2 regions of the Obesumbacterium proteus genome follow, and region 2 is predicted to be linked to the other one. Evidence: predicted binding sites of a transcription regulator. Region 2 holds the regulator's gene; the other holds the start of a gene.
What was found. The regulator LexA, encoded in region 2, represses DNA repair genes until DNA is damaged. The targets are predictions, from matches to a motif close to TNCTGTATGTACATACAGNA.
Positions count from the first base shown of each region.

Region 1: sulA (SOS-induced cell division inhibitor SulA) is a predicted target of LexA. The motif match lies at 1,693-1,712, and genes of this name have one in related genera.

Region 1 is NZ_CP014608.1:2,920,648-2,931,096, forward strand. It holds gene ompA (porin OmpA) at 1-806, opposite strand, end outside; gene sulA (SOS-induced cell division inhibitor SulA) at 1,164-1,673, opposite strand; gene DSM2777_RS13775 (TfoX/Sxy family protein) at 1,895-2,518, shown strand; gene yccS (YccS family putative transporter) at 2,603-4,738, opposite strand; gene DSM2777_RS13785 (YccF domain-containing protein) at 4,750-5,196, opposite strand; partial or broken gene helD (DNA helicase IV) at 5,407-7,462, shown strand; gene DSM2777_RS13795 (methylglyoxal synthase) at 7,506-7,964, opposite strand; gene DSM2777_RS13800 (YccT family protein) at 8,069-8,578, opposite strand; gene DSM2777_RS13805 (CoA-binding protein) at 8,780-9,196, shown strand; gene hspQ (heat shock protein HspQ) at 9,387-9,707, opposite strand; gene rlmI (23S rRNA (cytosine(1962)-C(5))-methyltransferase RlmI) at 9,866-10,449, opposite strand, start outside.
Region 2 is NZ_CP014608.1:261,729-272,177, reverse strand. It holds gene dpiB (sensor histidine kinase DpiB) at 1-643, shown strand, start outside; gene dpiA (two-component response regulator DpiA) at 612-1,310, shown strand; gene lexA (transcriptional repressor LexA) at 1,475-2,083, shown strand; gene dinF (MATE family efflux transporter DinF) at 2,221-3,561, shown strand; gene DSM2777_RS01405 (CsbD family protein) at 3,892-4,101, shown strand; gene zur (zinc uptake transcriptional repressor Zur) at 4,294-4,803, opposite strand; gene DSM2777_RS01395 (hypothetical protein) at 4,980-5,282, opposite strand; gene DSM2777_RS24635 (hypothetical protein) at 5,399-5,560, opposite strand; gene DSM2777_RS01390 (TetR/AcrR family transcriptional regulator) at 5,682-6,287, opposite strand; gene dusA (tRNA dihydrouridine(20/20a) synthase DusA) at 6,608-7,624, shown strand; gene pspG (envelope stress response protein PspG) at 7,781-8,002, shown strand; gene DSM2777_RS01375 (quinone oxidoreductase) at 8,086-9,072, opposite strand; gene dnaB (replicative DNA helicase) at 9,172-10,449, shown strand, end outside.

The sequences.
Region 1 (10,449 bases), 2.4 Mb from region 2:
CCGATACGGTCGGTGTAACCCAGAACAACAACAGAACCGTCTTTAGGATCCAAGTTGCTCAGCTGAGAATACATCTGATCCAGAGCCTGCTGGCCTTGTGGTTTCAGAGTTGCTTTGTTGAAGTTGAACAGAACGTCAGACTTCAAAGTGAAACGCTTGGTTTCAACAACTGGAGCTGGAGCTGGTGCTGGAGCAACAACTGGAGCAGCTTCATCCTGACCGAAACGGTAGGTAACACCTACGCTCAGCAGGGTGTTGTCTGGACGTGCAGCAGTTTCGTTAGCATCACCAATGTTGCTTACGAACTGATAGTCAAGACGGGTAGCCCAGTCTTTGTTCAGTGCGTATTCAACACCGATTGCAGCCAGTGGAGAAACACCGGTGTCGTGGCTGTCGATGTAACGGTTGCCGTTCTGGTTTGCAGAACCGTCAGCACGCCATACCATACCACCCAGACGAGTGTAGATGTCCAGATCGTCAGCAATTGGGTAGCTCAGTTTAGCTGCCAGCTGAACGCCTTGAGATTTGAAAGCACCGTTGTTAGTACCACGGTATTCCATACGACCTAACCAGTCGTAGCCCATTTCAAAGCCCAGATATGGGTTTGCTTGGTAACCGAAGAACGCACCGCCGCCTAACTGGTCAGGACGAACGTTGGTGCTACCGAAATGGTTGATGCTGTTGTCGTAGTAGTGGGACCAGCCCAGTTTACCACCAACATACCAAGTATCATCTTTAGGTGCTGCTTGCGCTACGGTAGCGAAACCAGCGAGTGCCACTGCTAATGCGATAGCTGTCTTTTTCATTTTGCGCCTCGTTATCATCCAAATAGGCCAAAGAGCTAGATTGCTACAATTAGCCCTTGGTTAAAATCCTTTGCTAGGTTTTCGCTCGATTAAATACTGTGCCAATTTTCTCGGCGTTATAGAGCAACCTTCGCGATAACAAGTCTACAACGAGATTAGAAACTTACAAGTACGATGTGATATAGCTCAACAAAAAAACCGTTAATGTGTACACTTCGTTTAACGTTTTGTTCAAAAAATAAACGTCGTTTTTTTCACAAAAAAGAGCAGTAATGTAGGCGCAATGCGGGTTTCTGCTATAAAATTAAATAATTAGCAGTGAAAAAATAGTGCTGATAAGATTTCTCTTAAATTTACTTAATGAAACAATTTGGACTGAATTTTTAGCAAGTTTCGTTGTCCTTGGTCTGGATCCGAATTCAGATCGGGTTGCATCACCAGTCCAAAACACTCTCCATCTTGCGCAGCCTTTCTTAACCTTGCGCGTTCATTTTGAGTTAACGGCGGCAGCCAACCCAATACAACACTATAGTTGCCGCTGCGTAGTGCGCATTCCATTGCATAGATAGATTCAACAGGCTCGATTTGATTGAGCTGCATAACCTTACTTGCAGGTAAACCTGAATCGGCCAGCCATTGTTTGCTCAGTCTATGCTGCGGGTTCAACCAGAGTAACCAGCGAGATTGCTTACCGAGCTGACGCAGTAACGGAAGCAAAAGCAGAGACAACATAGGCTGATGTTCGCTATAGACCAATTCACTGATGACGCCAGCATAGGCATTCCCTTGCTCTTCAGTTTCGTGATGCGCTGACGGGCTTAAAAATGATGAGCGGTCGGTGTAATGATGCAGTGACTGTGTGCGCATGATATGTTCTCGCTGTGTGTACTGTATGAATATACAGTACATGGGTGATCGGCAGAGATCAACCTATTTTTTACAATGCTCTTCGCAAATCTGCGATGAAAACGAGCTAAAACTAACTTTCAGTTTGGATGCTTTTCGGTAATTCGCTATGTTCTTAATTCACTGTTATTACTAAATAAAGTAACTATTAGTATTGTGAATGCATATCAAGGGAGTTACATATGAAAGGATTATTGACTGAAAGGGCTGCCGTTGCGTATGAAGTTTTTTCATCGCTCGGAGCGGTGACTTTACGCTCGCAGTTTGGGGGATTTGGCGTATGGCTAGATAAAACTATGTTCGGGGTTGTCTCTGATGGGGAGTTATATCTACGTGCGCATGATGAACTGAAATCCCGCTTTCTAACGTATGGCATGAAGGCGTTCATTTATACCAAACGAGGGATCCCAGTGCGTTTAAGCTATTACCGCGTTGAACATGGCATGTGGGATGACCCCGCCTTTTTGCAGCATCTCGCGAATGCCTCATTAGAACAGTCAGTGATGCTTAAACGGTCATTGCGGGCGGCGGAAAGTACGGGTCTACGATCGCTGCCGAATATTAATAATATGATGGAGCGGCTGTTAGGCAAGATCGGTATTACAAGCCCCGAACAGCTGATTAGCCTAGGTGAAACAGAGGTCTTTATTCGGCTTAAGAAGATGAATGCCAATCTGCACAACCGCTTGCTCTTCGATTTGGCGGGGGCGGTAAGGAAATGCCATGAAGCCGCGCTCTCATATCAGGTACGAGCCACGTTAGATGAATGGTTGAAACAAAATACCTATCGCTGGCAAAAAAAATAGTGTGGTTTATACGATAACAGGGAGCCAAGACAAGGCTCCCGTCAGAGTAGTAAAAAGTGTCAGAAAAGAGCGGTTAGGCACAGATTAGGCTGGAATAAGTTCACGCTTAAGCTGCATCAGTTCAGGTAACACGCCCATCATCAGGCTTATCTGCTGCACTACAAGCTGTTCGGCGTTATCAGACGGAGAGGCATACGCTTCCAGTCGCTGCTTAAGGCTCTGTATAGCCACTTCGGTACGTTCAGCAATGCTATCGTCATAGTTGAGAGCATCGTCCATATAGCACGCGGCATCATCAAGCATGCTCAGCACTTCACCGTTATCCAATTTTTCCCGATGTGCACCTAATGCTGAGATATAGCTAAGCAGCGTATGGTTGAGACACAGCAGACGGAAAGCGGACTCTTGCGTTTGAGCATTGTTTTTCGGTTCTGCGGACATGTTCGAAATTACAGATGCCAGCTCCGCATCGCAGTTATGTGCGTCACGTCGTGCAATTCGATAATCTAACGCGTTGGATTTACCTTGATGATATTGCACCAGAATAGCGTCAAGATAGCGGCAGTCAGCGTTAAGGGTCTTTTGCACCACCGCAGGCAATGCGCGGAATTTCCAGTCAGGCCAGATAAAGGTCACCGCCGCCCATGCGATAGCACATCCCACCAGCGTGTCGAAAACTCTCGGCCCTGCAACTTCAAAGCCTTCGCCCAAGAGGTTAAAGCACAACAATACCAACAGCGTGATGAACATGGTGGCGTGCGCGTATTGCACATTACGAAACGCAAAGAACAGCACGCCGCTTATTACGATCAGCAGCATTTGGCCGTCGAGTGATGGCACAAAATAGAGGATCGGTAATCCCAATAACACCCCCGCCAGCGTACCAATGATACGCAGCGCTAATCTTCGCTTGGTGGCGTTGTAGTTAGGCTGGCAAACGAACAAGCTAGTCAGCAGGATCCAATAGCCGTGATTTAAACCGGTAAATTGAATAAATCCGTAGCCTACGCCTAAGACTATCGACATACGTACCGCGTGGCGGAAGAGGGCGGATTGCGGCGTGAGATGACGGCTGATCCGAAGCTTCATGTCATTCCAACCGCTGATGCGATCGTCAGACAGAGTATTTTCTTCTTCCCGTTCGGCAGCCAAAGACTGTTCAGATTCAATATTAGCCAGCTGAGCATCTATCGCTTTGAGATTCAGCAACAGATTAAACAACGACTTCACCAAAATATGCTGATGGCCGTGCTGCGTGGCAATGCGTTGCAGCGTTGCTTCTAAATGAGTAAAGACCCGTTCAAAGCGTAAATCATGCTGATATTTCTGCTGAAGCAGAATGGATTGTGATAGCTGCGAACAGGCGCGTGCTTGCAGCATCAAAAGACGCTGGAAGCGGAACAACACGTCGCTATAGCGGAACATCTCGCTGAGCTGTTGGTATTGAAAATGTGAAGAGCTGGCACGTTCGTGAATATCTTGCGCGACAAAATAGTAATGCAGGGTACGGCGTGTACCGCGCTGGCCTCGGTCGCCTTTTAAACGCGTGAGCAAAGACGCTTTAGTCTGGTTCAGCGTGGTAACCAAATTACTGTTAGCCATCGCCACATCAATCAGCGGCTGATTGAAGTTGCCTTCCTGATCGGGATCGAACAAATTGGATTTTGCATCAAGATAAACGGCCAGTTGACCATAGCTACGCGCTAAAGCCTCTTGCAACGGGCGGATAGGGAAAATCAGATGACCCAGCAGCGTTAAGACGTTGTACCACACCGCACCAACCACCAAGAGCAACGGCTGCTGATACCAAATGTGATACATCGAGGTACCCAGCATGGTGTAAATCGCGATCAGCAGCGCGCCGAATGCGATAGTCGCATAGCGTTGCCCTAACGCTCCCAGCAAAATAAACCCGATGGTGGACGCCATCAAACCGATGGCAAAGAACCACGGATAAGGGAATAAAATTTCAATCGAAGCGGATGCAACGAAAAAGCAGGTTAAGGTAATGGCTAAATTACGCAGCCGCCCAACCAGTCGATCATCAAGATCGGCTAAGGCCGCAGCCACAACGCCAAGCGTTAGTGGGATTGTTAACCGCGGCTCACCGATAAACCACGGAAACCCTGCCGCTCCAGCCAGCGCAATAAAAATACGAAAGTTATAAAGCAGGGCGCTGCTGTACGCATAACGCCTTAAACCAGGTGCAAAAGAGAGCACGTTGTGACCCTTTATTTAAAACGACGACTCGCATTGGCGATACGCATCTGCTGCGCGACTTCAACGGGCACGACACGGCGACCCACTGGCCATAATGCAATAGCAGCAATTTTAAAGTTGGCAATGCCAACTGGAATTCCAATGATAGTGACGCACTGCACGATACCCGCGGCAATATGCGACAAGCACAGCCACCAGCCGAAGAGAATAAACCAGACAATATTCAGCAAGGTTCCACCGGTAGAAAGCAGCGCGTTTTTGCGGTCTGGATATAAGTCATCCACATGAACGGCTTCATTACCAAACGGCAGCAGAGAAAGTTTGGTGATTTCCCAGCATGAGCGGGTTAAGGGCAGCGTGAAAATTAAAACAACGCTGACTGCCGTTGCTAATAACCACCCCAAAGTCGTGAAAAAACCACCCAGAACAAAATTAAGAATATTAAGTACAGTTCTCATAGATCTTTACCTAAATAGCATTATTAACAATACACATTTTACCGCGCAGTTTACCTTGTTTTGGCTTTCTCTGATATTCATCTGCTATACCCACAGCGTAAAAGAGGGAAAATTCATAAAGATAAGTCCCATAACGCAGGTTCTAGGTATGTTACTGGAACACAGGTAAACTATAGTGATACTGAAGAACGAAAATACAGTGGCGAAACAATGGAACTGAGAGCAACCAAAATGGGCCAACATCTGGCTCAGCATCCTTATAACCGTGTCAGATTGCTGAATGCGGGCGTTGAGGTGAGCGGCGATCGCCATGAGTACCTTATTCCGTTTAACCAGTTGGTCGCTATTCATTGCAAACGAGGCATTGTGTGGGGCGAACTCGAGTTTGAACTGCCTGAAGCCAAAGTGGTGCGTTTGCACGGCACCGACTGGCAAGAGACGCAGCGTTTTTATCACCACCTACAGCAAAGCTGGCAGGCGTGGAGCGATGAAATGGCGCAAATCAGCGCCGACGTGCTTTCTGCACAGGTCACCGAGCTGGAACAGCTTAATCAGCAAGACCGCTGGCTCAAGCGCAGCGAACTCACTGATATTTGCACCATGATTAAGGGCTGTTTCGAAGCCATCCCTTTGCCGCAGCAGCGCCTTGAAGAGTTTGATAGCTGTCGTGAACGCTACCGCTATTGCCTTAAGTGGCTGAACTACGGTCTAAAAATGGTTGATGAACGTAATCAGCAATGGACCACGCGCATGCTGTCAGAGCACGCCGAGTTCTTTGAGCAGGTAGAAAGCCAGCCGTTGAATTCTTCTCAGGCTCAGGCCGTGGTGAACGGTGAAAACGGCGTTCTGGTGCTCGCTGGCGCCGGTAGCGGAAAAACATCCGTGCTGGTGGCGCGCGCCGGATGGCTATTGCTGCGCAAAGAAGCCATGCCAGAACAGATCCTGCTGCTCGCCTTTGGGCGTAAAGCCGCAGAGGAGATGAACGATCGTATCAAAGAGCGGTTGCATACGGCAGATATTCAGGCCAAAACCTTCCATGCGTTAGCGCTGCAAATTATCAATCACAGCGGCAAGAAAACGATCAATATCAGTAAGCTTGAAGGCGATGCTCAGGCTCGGCAAAAGCTGTTGGTGAAAACGTGGCAGCAAGAGTGTGCGGCGAAAAAAGCGCAGGCTAAGGGCTGGCGCCAATGGTTAACCGAAGATCTGGATTGGCGGGTCGAAGAGGAAAACTACTGGCAAGACAAAAAAGCTCGCGATGCGCTTAGCCCTTAAACTGGAACGTTGGGTAGGGCTAATGCGTGAGCATGGCGGCTCGCAGGCTCAGATGATTGAAGATGCGCCGGAAGAGATTCGTGATTTATTCCAAAAGCGCATTCGCCTAATGGCTCCGTTGCTCAAAGCTTGGAAAGCGGCACTAAAAGAGGAAGGTGCAGTAGATTTCCCTGGGCTGATACAGCAGGCGATCGCCGTGCTGGATAAAGGGCGATTTATTAGCCCGTGGAAGCACATTCTGGTCGATGAGTTTCAGGATATCTCGCCGCAGCGTGCGAAGCTGCTTGAGGCACTGCGTAAGCAAAACTCACGCACAAACCTGTTTGCCGTCGGAGATGATTGGCAGGCTATCTATCGTTTCAGCGGCGCAGAACTTACGCTTACCACCGCGTTTACCCAGCATTTTGGCGACAGCGATCGGCGCGAGCTTGATACCACGTATCGCTTTAACCGCAGGCTTGGCGAGATCGCCAACGGTTTTATCCAGCAAAACCCCCACCAGCTACGTAAAGCGCTAAATAGCCTGTCTGAAGGGCCGAAGAAAGCGGTGACGATCCTGCCGCAAGAACGATTGGAAGATTTGCTAAACAAGCTCAGCGGCTACGTAAAACCTGAAGAGCGCATCCTGATTCTGGCGCGTTACCGCTACCTTAAACCGGATGTTTTAGATAAAGCCGCCACTCGTTGGCCTAAACTCAACATTGAATTCACGACTATTCACGCCAGCAAAGGACAGCAGGCTGACTATGTGATTATTTTAGGCTTACAAGAGGGCAAAGATGGCTTCCCAGCCACCACGGGGGAATCGGTTATCGAACAGGTTCTATTGCCACAGAGCGAAGACTTCCCAGACGCTGAGGAACGCAGGCTGCTTTATGTCGCGCTAACGCGAGCGCGCCATCAGGTATGGTTGATGCAGGATGTCGATAAACCGTCGGTGTTTGTTGACCAGCTCAAACGACTGGGCGCAGCGGTACAGCGCAAGCCATAAAAAATGGGGACTTCAGTCCCCATTTTTGCCTCTTTTCCCAGATTTACTTCAAACGCTCAGCTAAGTAGCGCTGATAGTCGGGGATCGCGATCTCGACTTCTTCTTTGAACATCGGAGAACTAATCAGGAAATCGGCCGTAGAACGGTTATTAGCGACGGGAATATTCCAAACCGTCGCCAAGCGCAGCAACGCTTTGACGTCGGGATCGTGCGGAACCGCATTGAGAGGATCCCAGAAGAAAATCAGCATATCGATTTTTCCTTCTGAAATCAGAGAACCCACCTGCTGATCGCCGCCCATTGGGCCACTTAGCATGCTGTTCACAGGGATGCCGGTTGCACGCTGGATAAGATTACCCGTGGTGCCGGTAGCAGAAAGCTGATGCTCAGCCAGCTGATCGCGGTTCGCCTGCACCCAGCTCAGCAGCGCCTGTTTGCAGTGATCGTGAGCAACAAGCGCGATGTGTTTTTTCTTAGCAATAGTGCGAGTGGTGAGTTCCATGTCTAGACCTTTAGCCAATCATATGAATTCACACACAATACAATAAGGTTGCTGACCATAATCAGACTAGACGCAAAAAAATAGGCTGCCTGATGATTAATTCATCATTTTTGTGTTTTTTTAACCAATGCAGGCAGAGCGGCTGAGGCGTCGGAGAGGTTATAGCGCTCCATCGCCTGTTCATAGTTTGCTAACAGCGGCTGGCTGATATGCAAAACATCAGATTTGTATTCCACCGGATTACCCCGGTTATTCAACAAATCGAAGCTGAGGCTTTTCTCAAACGCGCGAACGTCATGCTCGTTAAGCAGCTTGGGAATTTTGATGCTGATTGAGGTGTAGTCTCGTACATCAAATACCACCACTAAAGGTACCGAGGTAAACATTTGCTGGTGCTGGCCCGCAGGAGGAACCATTTTCTCGACGCGGAACAATATTTGATGAACACCGCCGTTGAGCTCTAGGCTATCGGCGCTTTTAAATAGGGCACTCGGCAACGGCTGACCATCGACGGCCAGAAGTTCGACTTCTGAGCTAAACTTTAAGGTAGTAGCAAAAACGGACTGGCTGAGCAAAAATAGCAACGCACCTGTCTGTAAAACGCGATATCTCATGAAACCCTCAACTATAGACTGTGCGAAGGACATTGTTCAGTAGCCAGCATGGTGTGTCAAAGTATTTTGTTATTAATACTTACTTACATGTTAGCCGATGAATATCAAATATACCCACAACCACGACTCACTTAGGCTAAGCAAAGTGATAAGAATGAACCGTTTCGCGCACTCTTTGTATTTGCCACTTATGGAGCCAGCATGACCGAACAACAGATTAAATCCATTCTGCAACAGGTAAAGCACATAGCGTTAGTCGGTGCGAGCGATAAGCCACATCGCGCAAGTTATGGGGTGATGGCCTATCTGCTTGAACAAGGCTATCAAGTCACGCCCGTCAGCCCTAAATTGGCAGGGCAAGACCTGCTAGGCCAAAAAGTGTATGCCACCTTGGCTGAAATTCCGCACCCAATTGATATGGTTGATGTATTTAGAAATTCAGAGGCGGCTTACGGCGTAGCGGAGGAGGCTATTGCGGTTAACGCGAAGGTGCTGTGGCTCCAGCTTGGCGTCATCAATGAACAGGCTGAAAAACTGGCAACAGAGGCCGGATTACAGGTTGTGATGGATCGCTGCCCTAAAATTGATATCCCGCGCTTTGGATTAGAAAAGGCGTAAAACATAGACAAAAAAGCCCAGAATACTGTAACAGCGTTTACTTCAGCTCGATTTTAGGGGGAGCACACCGATGGGGTCGTAGCGGCGTAAGCCGCCGTAGCGCCCCGCGGTGTGGTAGACCCGTGTATCTCGAGCTTTTAATGAACGATGTTATAGAATTCTGGGCTTTTAAATAAAAGAATTCAGAACGTTAGTTTCTCAGCCGTGGTGCCTGCAACTGGTGGCGGATTGATTCGGCCAAATCATCCATAGAAGGCTGTTCAGGATGGGCATCGCTGTTTTCACCATCAAGCTGCGCTTCAGCCAAATAGGTATGCACCGCTTCACCATCATCATTCTCCATCACAACGTGATACCACGGCATATGACGCAAATGTTCATTTGCGGCTAGCTCGTCGGCGTCGGGTGCGACTTCGAGTGAATATTCAGGGTCAATATCTACCACCACGCCCAATGAGCCTAACAGTTTGTGGCGTACCTGCTGTCCGATGCCAAATTTGCTGGTAATCATAATGACCTCCTGAGAAACCGTTGCTCTTTCCCCTGTTATTGCGGGTCGCACCAACAGGGTTTACCTATAAATATGTGGGCGGAGACGAACGTTTCAACCTTATCCATGGTATTTGCCACTGCCTGAAACCGTTCATGGCAGCGACAATCGCTTTTTGATTAACCGACTACACGACAAGCAAAGCCTTTCAGATACAGACCTTCAGGGTAAGACGCGATAACCGGATGGTCGGCTGCCTGACGGTACTGCTCTATAAATTGTACATCACGTCCAGCATCTATGGCGGCATCGGCTAAAATTTTCTGGAACAATTCTATTGGCATGAGTCCTGAACAAGAGAAGCTCAGCAAGATGCCGCCGCTGTTCAGCAAGTTCATCGCCAACATATTGATATCTTTATAGCCACGGCATGCGCCCGCCAGCTGACTTTTGTTTTCGACAAACTTCGGCGGGTCCATGATGATAAGGTCAAATTTACGGCCTTCATCGCGGTATTTGCGCAGCAGTTGGAAAACGTCGTCACGGACGAACTCAGCCATACTCAAATCTAGCTGGTTGAGCTCGACGTTTTGGCGCGCCACGTCTAATGCCGCCTGTGAAGTATCTACGCTGATCACGTGCTCACAGCCGCCCATTAGTGCAGATACTGCGAATGCGCCGGTGTAAGAGAAACAGTTCAGCACTTTGGCGTTGGCTGAAAAACGACGCGCCGCGAGTCGGCTATCGCGCTGATCGAGGTAAA
Region 2 (10,449 bases):
AAGCCTGCGCACGTTACGTCATGAGCATCTTAACTGGATGTCGACGATCAACGGGCTGTTACAAATGAAAGAATATGATCGTGCGCTGGCAATGGTAAAAGGGGAATCGCAGGCGCAGCAGCAGCTTATTGATAGTCTGAGAGGTTCTTTCGACGACCGTCAGGTCGCGGGGCTACTTTTTGGTAAAGCGCAGCGCGCTCGGGAACTGGGGCTGACGTTTAATTTGGTCGAAGGCAGTCAGCTACGTCAGTTACCTGAAGGGCTTGATAGCACGGAGTTCGCGGCCATCGTGGGTAATCTACTCGACAATGCCTTTGATGCTAGCCTGAAGAATTCGCAGGGCAATAAAACCGTCGAGCTGTATCTTAGCGACGAGGGCGAGGATGTGATCGTGGAAGTAGCCGATCAAGGATGTGGCGTTCCAGAGTCTTTACGTGAGGCTATTTTTGAGCAAGGGGTCAGCACCAAAACAGAAGACGCCGGTGAGCATGGCATCGGGCTATACCTGATTGCCAGCTATGTAGGCCGCTGTGGCGGTGTGATTACGTTGGAAGACAACGAACCTTGTGGAACTTTATTTTCCGTATTTATTCCGAAAGTGAAAAAGACTTATGACACAACCAATAACGATTCTAATAGTTGAAGACGAAACGCCACTTGCAGAAATGCATGCGGAGTTTATTCGCCATTTCCAGGGCTGTGGTCAGGTATGGTTGGCGGGAAATCTTGCTCAGGCCAGAATGATGATTGAGCGATTCAAACCCGACCTCATCTTGCTGGATAACTATTTACCCGATGGCAAAGGCATCACGCTATTGCATGAATTAACTCAGGCTCGTTTCCCTGGCGGTGTGGTTTTCACCACCGCGGCAAGTGATATGGATACGGTGTCAGACGCGGTGCGCTGTGGTGTATTCGACTATTTAGTGAAGCCGATTGCTTACGAACGCTTGGGGCAAACGCTTGAACGCTACCATGTACGCAAGCGGATGCTCGCTAACAGCGATAGCGCCAGCCAGCGCCAAATTGATGATATGTTCAATGCCTATGCGCGTGGCGAGCAGAAAGAAGAATTGCCGGTTGGCATCGATGCGCTGACCTTAGATAAGGTGCAGAAGCTATTTGCCGATCCTGATGCGCGTCATACCGCAGAAACCGTTGCGCAGGAGCTTAAACTCAGCCGAACAACGGCACGGCGCTACTTAGAGTTTTGCGCGGGCCGCCATCTGATTATGGCTGAAATCGTGTATGGAAAAGTGGGCCGCCCACAACGAACCTATAGAGCGCCAGAAACGGTCAAAAATGGCTGATGAATGGGCCGATTATTGACGGGTAGCTGACTGAAAATACAAAAAACGCACGCTTAATGCAGATCAGATGCGTCACGGCTCAATCTTTATGTATTTGACGGTTTCAAAATGGTCGCTACCTGTATATACTCACAGCAAAACTGTATAAACAAACAGGTGGTGGAATGAAAGCACTTACAGCCAGACAGCAGGAAGTCTACGATCTGATTCGTGACCATATTGAACAAACTGGCATGCCGCCAACCCGCGCTGAAATTGCTCAGCGCTTGGGATTCCGCTCTCCTAATGCGGCAGAAGAACATTTAAAAGCACTGCAACGTAAAGGCGTTATCGAGATCGTTTCCGGTGCTTCGCGTGGTATTCGTCTTTTGATGGAAGATGAAACCGGCCTGCCGTTAATTGGCCGCGTGGCAGCGGGTGAACCTCTGCTAGCGCAAGAACATATTGAAGGCCATTATCAGGTCGATCCTGCTCTGTTTAAGCCTAATGCCGATTTCTTACTGCGCGTTAACGGAATGTCGATGCGCGATATCGGTATTTTAGACGGCGATTTGCTGGCTGTGCATAAAACACAGGATGTGCGTAATGGGCAGGTTGTGGTTGCGCGTATCGAAGATGAAGTGACGGTTAAGCGACTGAAAAAGCAAGGCAATATTGTTCAGCTGTTGCCAGAAAACAGCGATTTCGAGCCTATTGTTGTTGACCTGCGCGAGCAAAACTTCACGATTGAAGGTTTAGCGGTAGGTGTTATTCGTAACGGCGACTGGATCTAAAACTTCACCTGTTGCGTTTGGTATCACACCGATAGACTAAGCCCCTTAATTGGGGCTTTTTTATGGCGTATTCGTTCATGCTGTAAACCTCTTTGTGTTGAGATAACGGGTCGGTTATCTGGAATGAATTCAAAAAAATGAAAATGCTTACACCAACCGATAAGGCGCTGTGGATCCTCGCACTGCCGATGATCCTATCGAATATCTCCGTTCCGTTGTTAGGGCTAGTCGATACCGCCGTAATTGGGCATTTGGATAGCCCTGTTTATCTTGGTGGTGTAGCCGTTGGCGCGATGGCTACGTCATTCTTATTTATGCTGCTGCTATTTTTACGCATGAGCACCACGGGGCTAACTGCGCAAGCGTTCGGCGCGGGGGATAAAACGGCGTTGGCTCGTGCGCTTGTGCAGCCAATGCTCATAGCGTTGCTGGCAGGGATCGTTATCATCGCGCTGCGACAGCCTTTGATTAACGGCGTGCTGCGGATTGTGGGCGGTCATGAAGATGTACTCGAGCAGGCTCGTTTGTTTATGCAGATTCGCTGGCTTGGTGCACCTGCGACGCTGGCGAACCTTGTTATTCTTGGCTGGCTGTTAGGCGTTCAATATGCCCGTGCGCCGGTCATATTGCTGGTTGTGGGTAACGTTATTAACATCACGCTCGATCTGTGGTTTGTTGTTGGACTGGGCTGGAAGGTGCCCGGTGCAGCAAGTGCGACGGTGATTGCCGACTACGCGACCTTTTTACTGGGGCTCGGTCTGGTTTGGCACGTGATGAAGCTACGTGGCCTACATCTGGAATATTTCCGCAACGCGTGGCGTGGAAACCTTCGCCGCCTGTTGGCGTTAAACCGCGACATCATGCTGCGTTCTTTGCTGCTGCAACTATGCTTTTCATCGCTGACGATTCTGGGTGCCAGAATGGGAAGCGAAGTGGTGGCGGTGAATGCGGTTCTGATGAACCTGCTGACGTTTACCGCCTATGCGCTAGATGGTTTTGCCTATGCAGTGGAAGCTCATTCTGGGCAGGCCTATGGTGCACGCGACGGTCGTAAACTACAGAAAATCTGGCATTCTGCCTGTCGGCAGGCGGGTATCGTGGCGGTGTTCTTTGCCATGCTGTATGCCGTATTTGGTCAACAAATCATTCAGATCTTAACCTCGTTGCCAGAAGTACAATCGTTGGCGTCGCACTACCTGCCGTGGCAGATTGTTTTACCGCTGCTGGGCGTGTGGTGTTATCTATTAGATGGCATGTTTATCGGCGCGACGCGCGGTGCCGAAATGCGTAATAGTATGGCCGTTGCCGCGGCGGGTTATGGTTTAACGCTGTGCACGCTCCCTTGGCTAGGCAACCATGGTTTATGGTTGGCTTTGGCGGTATTTTTATCGCTGCGCGGACTTTCCTTGTGGGTTGTCTGGCGTCGTCATTGGCGGGATAAAACATGGTTCCCCACCGGTAATATTGAGTTAAATTAGGGTGTTATAGCGTTAAATAATCAGGGCAATGTGATAATTCTGATAGTTTTTGCATTGCCCTAAAATGACGCGTTATTAATATTTGCTTACATTCTAGGTGAAAAAAATTATTCTCCGCTTATTCCCTGTTTTCTCTCTGCTTTTGTGCTTTTCTGCGAAAGTTTTTTATTAAATATTATCGATTATCTAGCTGAAAATATTTTTATGCTCTGTATCCGCTAGTCTTAATGGTGAACGTTAACTGATGCCTCACATCGCAATTGTGATTAATTCAATCGAGTAAAGATGTGTGGGGAATATATTCCATTACATAAGTGATACGGAGTTATTATGAATAAAGATCAAGCGAGCGGTAACTGGAAGCAGTTCAAGGGAACAGTGAAAGAGAAATGGGGTAAGTTAACCGACGATGATCTTACTGTAATCGAAGGGAAGCGCGATCAGCTGGTAGGTAAAATTCAGGAACGCTACGGCTATCAGAAAGAAGCCGCTGAGAAAGAAGTTAAAGCGTGGGAAGATCATAATAAATATCGTTGGTGATATTTAAGTTTACTTGCCTAAATAATCACTCTGCAAATACGCATTATAAATAAAGAATGGATTCGAATATTAAAATGGACAATACGCCATTGCTGATATTCCTTTATTAATAATGTGCCACTGCTGATATTGATTGCAGATGATTAAAAAAAGAGCCGCAGATGCGGCTCTTTTTTATGCGTAATTTAAACGCTATTTTTTCTTTTTCGGCTCGGAATGATCGTGATGACACGTATCGCGGCTATCGCAGGATTCAATTTTCCCGCAGTCTCGACATAAACCATGCGCTTCTACCACGCTATGCTGTAATGAAAATCCCGTCAGCGCAGCAAGCTTTTCTAAATGCTCCTGTACATCCTGGGTTGTTTGCTCAGTTACCTGCCCGCAGCGATGACAAATAAATAATGCCGATGTATGGCTAGGCTCTTCGATGTGATGACACATCACATAGCTATTAGTGGACTCCACTTTGTGGATGAAGCCTTGTTCTAGCAAAAAGTCGAGCGCACGATAGATGGTTGGCGGTTTAGCCTGTGGTTCGGAGACGCGCAGAAGATCCAGTAAATCATAAGCACTGATCGTGCCTTTCTGGCAGGCCATCAGACGCAACACTTCCATTCTTTGCGGAGTCAGTCGAACATTGCGTTGCAGACAAATTTCTTCTGCCTGTGCGAGCAGTCGCTCTAAAGAAGTTGTGGTCATGATGTTTTGCTTCCGGCCAAGCCAATAGGGTGCCGTTATTTTAACATAATTATACCCGTCATACTTCAAGCTACATTTTTGTTGGCAGCATTTGCTCACCCAAAATAAAACGGGCTGACAGGGGATTCCCGTCAGCCCGCTTTTACTTAAGGCAGCAGTGGCAAATATTCAATCTGTTATTTGATTTCAGACTGATGCGCATAGGCGTCGCCGTTATTCAGATTATTGATAACAGTTGCGCGTTGATCCTGTGCACTTAGCTGTGAAAACGTTGCGCTACCGTGGACGGTAGAACTCGCGATACCGGCTTCATGCAGTTTTTGTTTAGCCATCATCTGATGAGCGTAAGCAGAGCCGTTGCGGTTTGAATATGCCAAGGTACTTTGTTCTGCTGGGCTTAGGTCAGAAAATGATTGAGCGAAAGCCGAACCAGTGAGAGTAAGAGCAACGATAGCAGACAGTAAAATTGAAGTTTTCATGATTTTCTCTTCTTTAAATTTTTTGAAGTAGGTCAGGGCACTCGGTGGCGACTCACTGACCTACTTTGCAGGTTTTAATAACAAATTCAGTTCTGTATGGCACTGGGCAATGCCGATTATTTATTGATAGTGATCTGATGAGCTTGAGCACTACCGTTGTTCAGATGATTGACGACGGTTGCGCGTTGTTCGCTAGCGGTCATATCTGAAAAGCTTTGTGCAAAAGCAGAACCCGCAAGGGCTAGAGTCATTAGTACGGTCAAAGTAATAGTTTTCATGCTGTCATCTCGCTAAATGTGTGATCTAGATACTGATTTAATAGACCAGTCGTCTAGTTAAAGGGTAAAAAATAATGCCAAACGTTTTCACGCAGGCATTCTTTGTGCTGCGATTATCTCTTTAAATGGTGCCGGGCTTCAGCAAGCGTTCCGTACGCTGCATGGCTGAAACAAACGGTGCATCAGATCTGTTGACCTTAGCCCGTAACGCTGCGCCTAACCATAAAGAGTATAGTGAATCTGCGAGTAGTTCGGGGGATTCTTCAATCACCAGCGACCCCTCTTCAACGCCAGATTCGATACTCGACTGCAACTGGGCGATGACACGCGTGATACCAGAATCTAATGCTTCACGCATGACCTCTGATAAATCACTGACTTCACCTGCCAGTTTTACGACTAAGCACTTGCTGTGGCATACCGTTTCACAGCTTTGCGTCATCCAATGTGAGAAATAATCTAACAAATGCTGACGCTGTGTCTTTTGCCCATCCGAAAATTTCTCTTTCAGCATGATCACGTAATCGCTGAAATAACGGGTAAGCATAGCTTCACCAAACTTCTCTTTCGATTTGAAGTAATGGTAGAACGAACCTTTTGGTACCCCTGCGGTAGCCAGAAGCTCATTTAAACCCATCGCCGTAAAGCCAAGGTTTAAAATCAATTCTTCACCCACATCTAAGATGTGTTCGCAGGTGCTGTTGGTCGTGCTCGTCGTTTTGTTCATGTGAGTTGCTATAGTAGACCGGTTGGTCTAAGTCAATAATCAAGTAAATCTGTGAACCAGATCACATGTGTATGGATTAGTTTACACACAGGGTAACGCTAGCCACAGTCGCTAATGGCTGTAAGAGTATCTCAGTTCTGCCGAAAAATCAGGTATCTCACGTTTTCTCAAGCAGAGTGCTTGAGCCTCTGGCTGCAAGGCATGAGCGCGGAAGTCTGTGGGTTCAGCTCAAATTCACGGTATACTTGTTCAATATTCACGGTGATGCTGTTTTTTCTAGGCGCCGTATCTGATTCAAACTGACTGAAATCCTGAGAATAATGACCCAAAACGCCAATAATCCTTCTTCTGCTATGCCATTCAGCCAGAGTCGCTTTTCCGTTGCGCCGATGCTGGATTGGACCGATCGCCACTGCCGCTATTTTCATCGCAAGCTGACTAAACAGGCGCTTTTATATACCGAGATGGTGACAACAGGTGCCATTATTCATGGTAAAGGCGACTACTTAGCTTACAGCGAAGAAGAGCATCCGTTGGCGTTGCAGCTGGGAGGGAGCGATCCTGAAGCTCTGGCGCATTGTGCGCGTTTAGCTGAGCAGCGTGGCTATGATGAGATTAACCTCAACGTAGGATGCCCTTCGGATCGCGTTCAAAATGGCCGTTTTGGTGCTTGCTTGATGGGCGAAGCCCAGCTGGTTGCCGACGGCATTAAAGCGATGCGTGATGTAGTTTCTATTCCTGTGACCGTGAAAACGCGTATTGGTATTGACGATCAGGATAGCTACGAGTTTTTGTGCGATTTTATCGGCATAGTTTCAGGCAAAGGCGAATGCAATAGCTTTACAGTTCATGCGCGCAAAGCATGGCTCTCTGGCTTAAGTCCGAAAGAAAACCGCGAGATCCCGCCGCTTGATTATGAGCGTGTTTATCAGTTGAAACGTGACTTCCCACATCTGAACATCGCTATCAACGGTGGTGTTAAAACGCTGGAAGAAGCCAAAATTCATCTACAGCATCTGGACGGCGTGATGATGGGGCGCGAAGCCTATCAAAGCCCAAGCATTTTGGCGCATGTCGATCGCGAGTTATTTGATCCCTCTGTCGAAGTGCCGAACAGCATTGATGTGGTACGTTCTTTGTATCCGTATATTGAACGTGAATTGGCTAATGGAACCTATCTGGGCCATATCACACGCCATATACTCGGTATATTCCAGAGCATTCCGGGCGCTCGCCAATGGCGTCGTCATCTGAGTGAAAATGCGCACAAGGCGGGAGCTGGCGTTGAAGTGGTTGAAGCCGCTTTGCAATTTGTTAGTCAGTCACGTGGTGAATAAAACTAAAAGTTAGTAAAACTCATCAGGCGCTGTAGCCTACGTTGCAGCGCTTTCTCGTAAATTCAGATAGTTACGTAATTTATATTCTTGGCATGATTCTTGTAAATCACTGAGTAGTCGACGGTATCACCGTTGTATTTCACTCAGGAGATCACCATGTTGGAAGTCCTCTTTATTCTTGGCTTTTTTGTCATGCTGATGGTGACCGGAATTTCAATTCTTGGCATTATCGCCGCCGTGGCCGTTGCCACACTGTTCATGCTGTTTGGTGGCCTGTTTGTGATGGTCTTTAAACTGCTGCCGTGGATTGCTTTGGCTATTGTGGTGGTGTGGATCTATCGCTCTATGCAGAAGCCACAGACGAGGCGATATTATTAATCGTTGAGTTGTAACCCCCTCCCAGCCTCCCCCTTCGCAGGGGGAGGGGCCGATTGCCCTTCTTTATCAATTAAGGAGGGCTATTACTCCGGTATCAACAAACTCGATCCCTGTGTTCCGCGACTTTGCAGGGTTTCGTGTGCTTTTTTGGCATCCGCTAAAGCAAATTTTTGCGTATCGGGCACCTCCACGTTAATCGCGCCGCTGGCGATCAGCGAAAAGAGTTCGTGGCTGGCGCTGAGTAAATCCTGATGATTATTGATGTAGCCGTTGAGAGAAGGGCGCGTGACATACAGCGATCCTTTCTGGTTTAAAATTCCCAAATCGACGCCGGTAACGGGGCCTGAAGCGTTGCCGAAGCTCACCATCAGGCCGCGTTTTTTCAGGCTATCAAGCGAGGCCAACCAAGTGCTTTTCCCTACCGAGTCGTACACGACGCTGACTTTTTCACCCTGAGTCAGTTCAGACACGCGTTGGGCAATGTCTTCGGTTTGATAATTAATGGTTGCCCATGCCCCCGCCTGTTTGGCCCGTTCTGCTTTGGCATCGGAGCCCACGGTGCCAATCAGTTTGGCGCCGAGCGCTTTTGCCCACTGGCAGGCGATTTGGCCGACGCCACCGGCTGCGGCATGGAATAAGAAAATTTCACCCGCTTTAATTTCATAGGTTTGACGCAGTAGATAATGCACGGTCAGGCCTTTTAAGAAAGCGGCGGCACCTTGTTCAAAGCTAATGGCTTCGGGAAGCAGCGCAACTTTCTCGGCTGGTACGTTATGAACGGTGCTGTAGGCGCCGAGCGAGCTTTGCGCATAAACCACGCGGTCACCCACTTCTATGCTGGTTACGCCTGCGCCCACTTTTGTCACTACGCCAGCCGCTTCGGTTCCTAGCCCTGAAGGAAACTGGGGAACTGGGTACAGTCCGCCACGAATATAGGTGTCAATGTAGTTGATTCCGATTGCTTTATTGCTGATTTGCACTTCGCCAGCCGCGGGATCTTTTGGAGTAAACTCTACATATTCAAGAACTTCTGGCCCGCCGTGGGCGTTAAACTGGATACGTTTTGCCATCGTCTTTCCTCAGATGCATAGTGTCATTGTTATAATCGAAAATCGGGTACATTCAGGTATACTGACGCGTCTTTCATTAACAGGTAAAGCATTCCCACTATGGCAGGAAATAAACCCACCAACAAATCAAACGAGACCCCGCGCGACAGGCAGATGGAGGGGCTCAAGCTACCACCACATTCGCTGGAAGCGGAACAGTCCGTGTTGGGCGGGTTGATGCTGGACAACGAGCGCTGGGATAACGTGGCAGAACGCGTCGTCGCCAACGATTTCTACAGCCGTCCACACCGCCTCATCTTTACTGAAATGCAGCGCTTGCTAGAAATGAGCAAGCCTATCGACCTGATCACGCTGTCTGAATCATTAGAACAGCGCGGCGAATTAGAATCGGTAGGTGGCTTTGCATATCTAGCCGAGCTGTCGAAAAACACCCCAAGTGCGGCAAACATCGGTGCTTATGCTGATATCGTGCGTGAACGTGCGGTAGTTCGCGATATGATCTCCGTAGCTAACGAGATCGCCGATGCTGGCTACGATCCGCAAGGCCGCAGCAGCGAAGATCTGCTGGATCTGGCTGAGTCTCGCGTTTTCCAAATCGCTGAGAATCGTGCCAATAAAGATGAAGGGCCAAAAAGCGTCGATCGTATTCTTGAACAGACGGTTGCGCGAATTGAGCAGCTCTACCAGACGCCACACGATGGTGTCACTGGCGTTGATACTGGCTATCAGGATCTGAACAAGAAAACCGCAGGTTTGCAGCGCTCTGATTTAATTATCGTGGCAGCACGTCCATCGATGGGGAAAACCACCTTTGCGATGAACCTGTGTGAAAACGCCGCGATGACGCAGGATAAACCGGTACTGATTTTTAGTCTGGAAATGCCCGGTGAACAGATCATGATGCGTATGCTGGCTTCCTTGGCTCGCGTCGACCAAACCAAAATTCGTACCGGTCAGCTAGATGATGAAGATTGGGCGCGAATTTCCAGCACCATGGGGATTCTGCTGGAAAAACGGAACATGTATATCGATGATTCCTCCGGCCTAACCCCAACGGAAGTACGTTCACGCGCACGCCGTATTTTCCGCGAGCATGATGGTCTTAGCCTAATCATGATCGACTACCTACAGTTGATGCGTGTTCCTTCTTTATCAGATAACCGTACCTTGGAAATCGCGGAAATTTCGCGCTCACTCAAAGCATTAGCGAAAGAGTTGCAGGTACCGGTGGTGGCGCTGTCTCAGCTTAACCGTTCCTTGGAGCAGCGTGCCGATAAACGCCCGGTTAACTCCGACCTGCGTGAATCGGGCTCAATCGAGCAGGATGCCGACTTGATCATGTTTATCTATCGTGACGAGGTTTATCACGAGAATAGT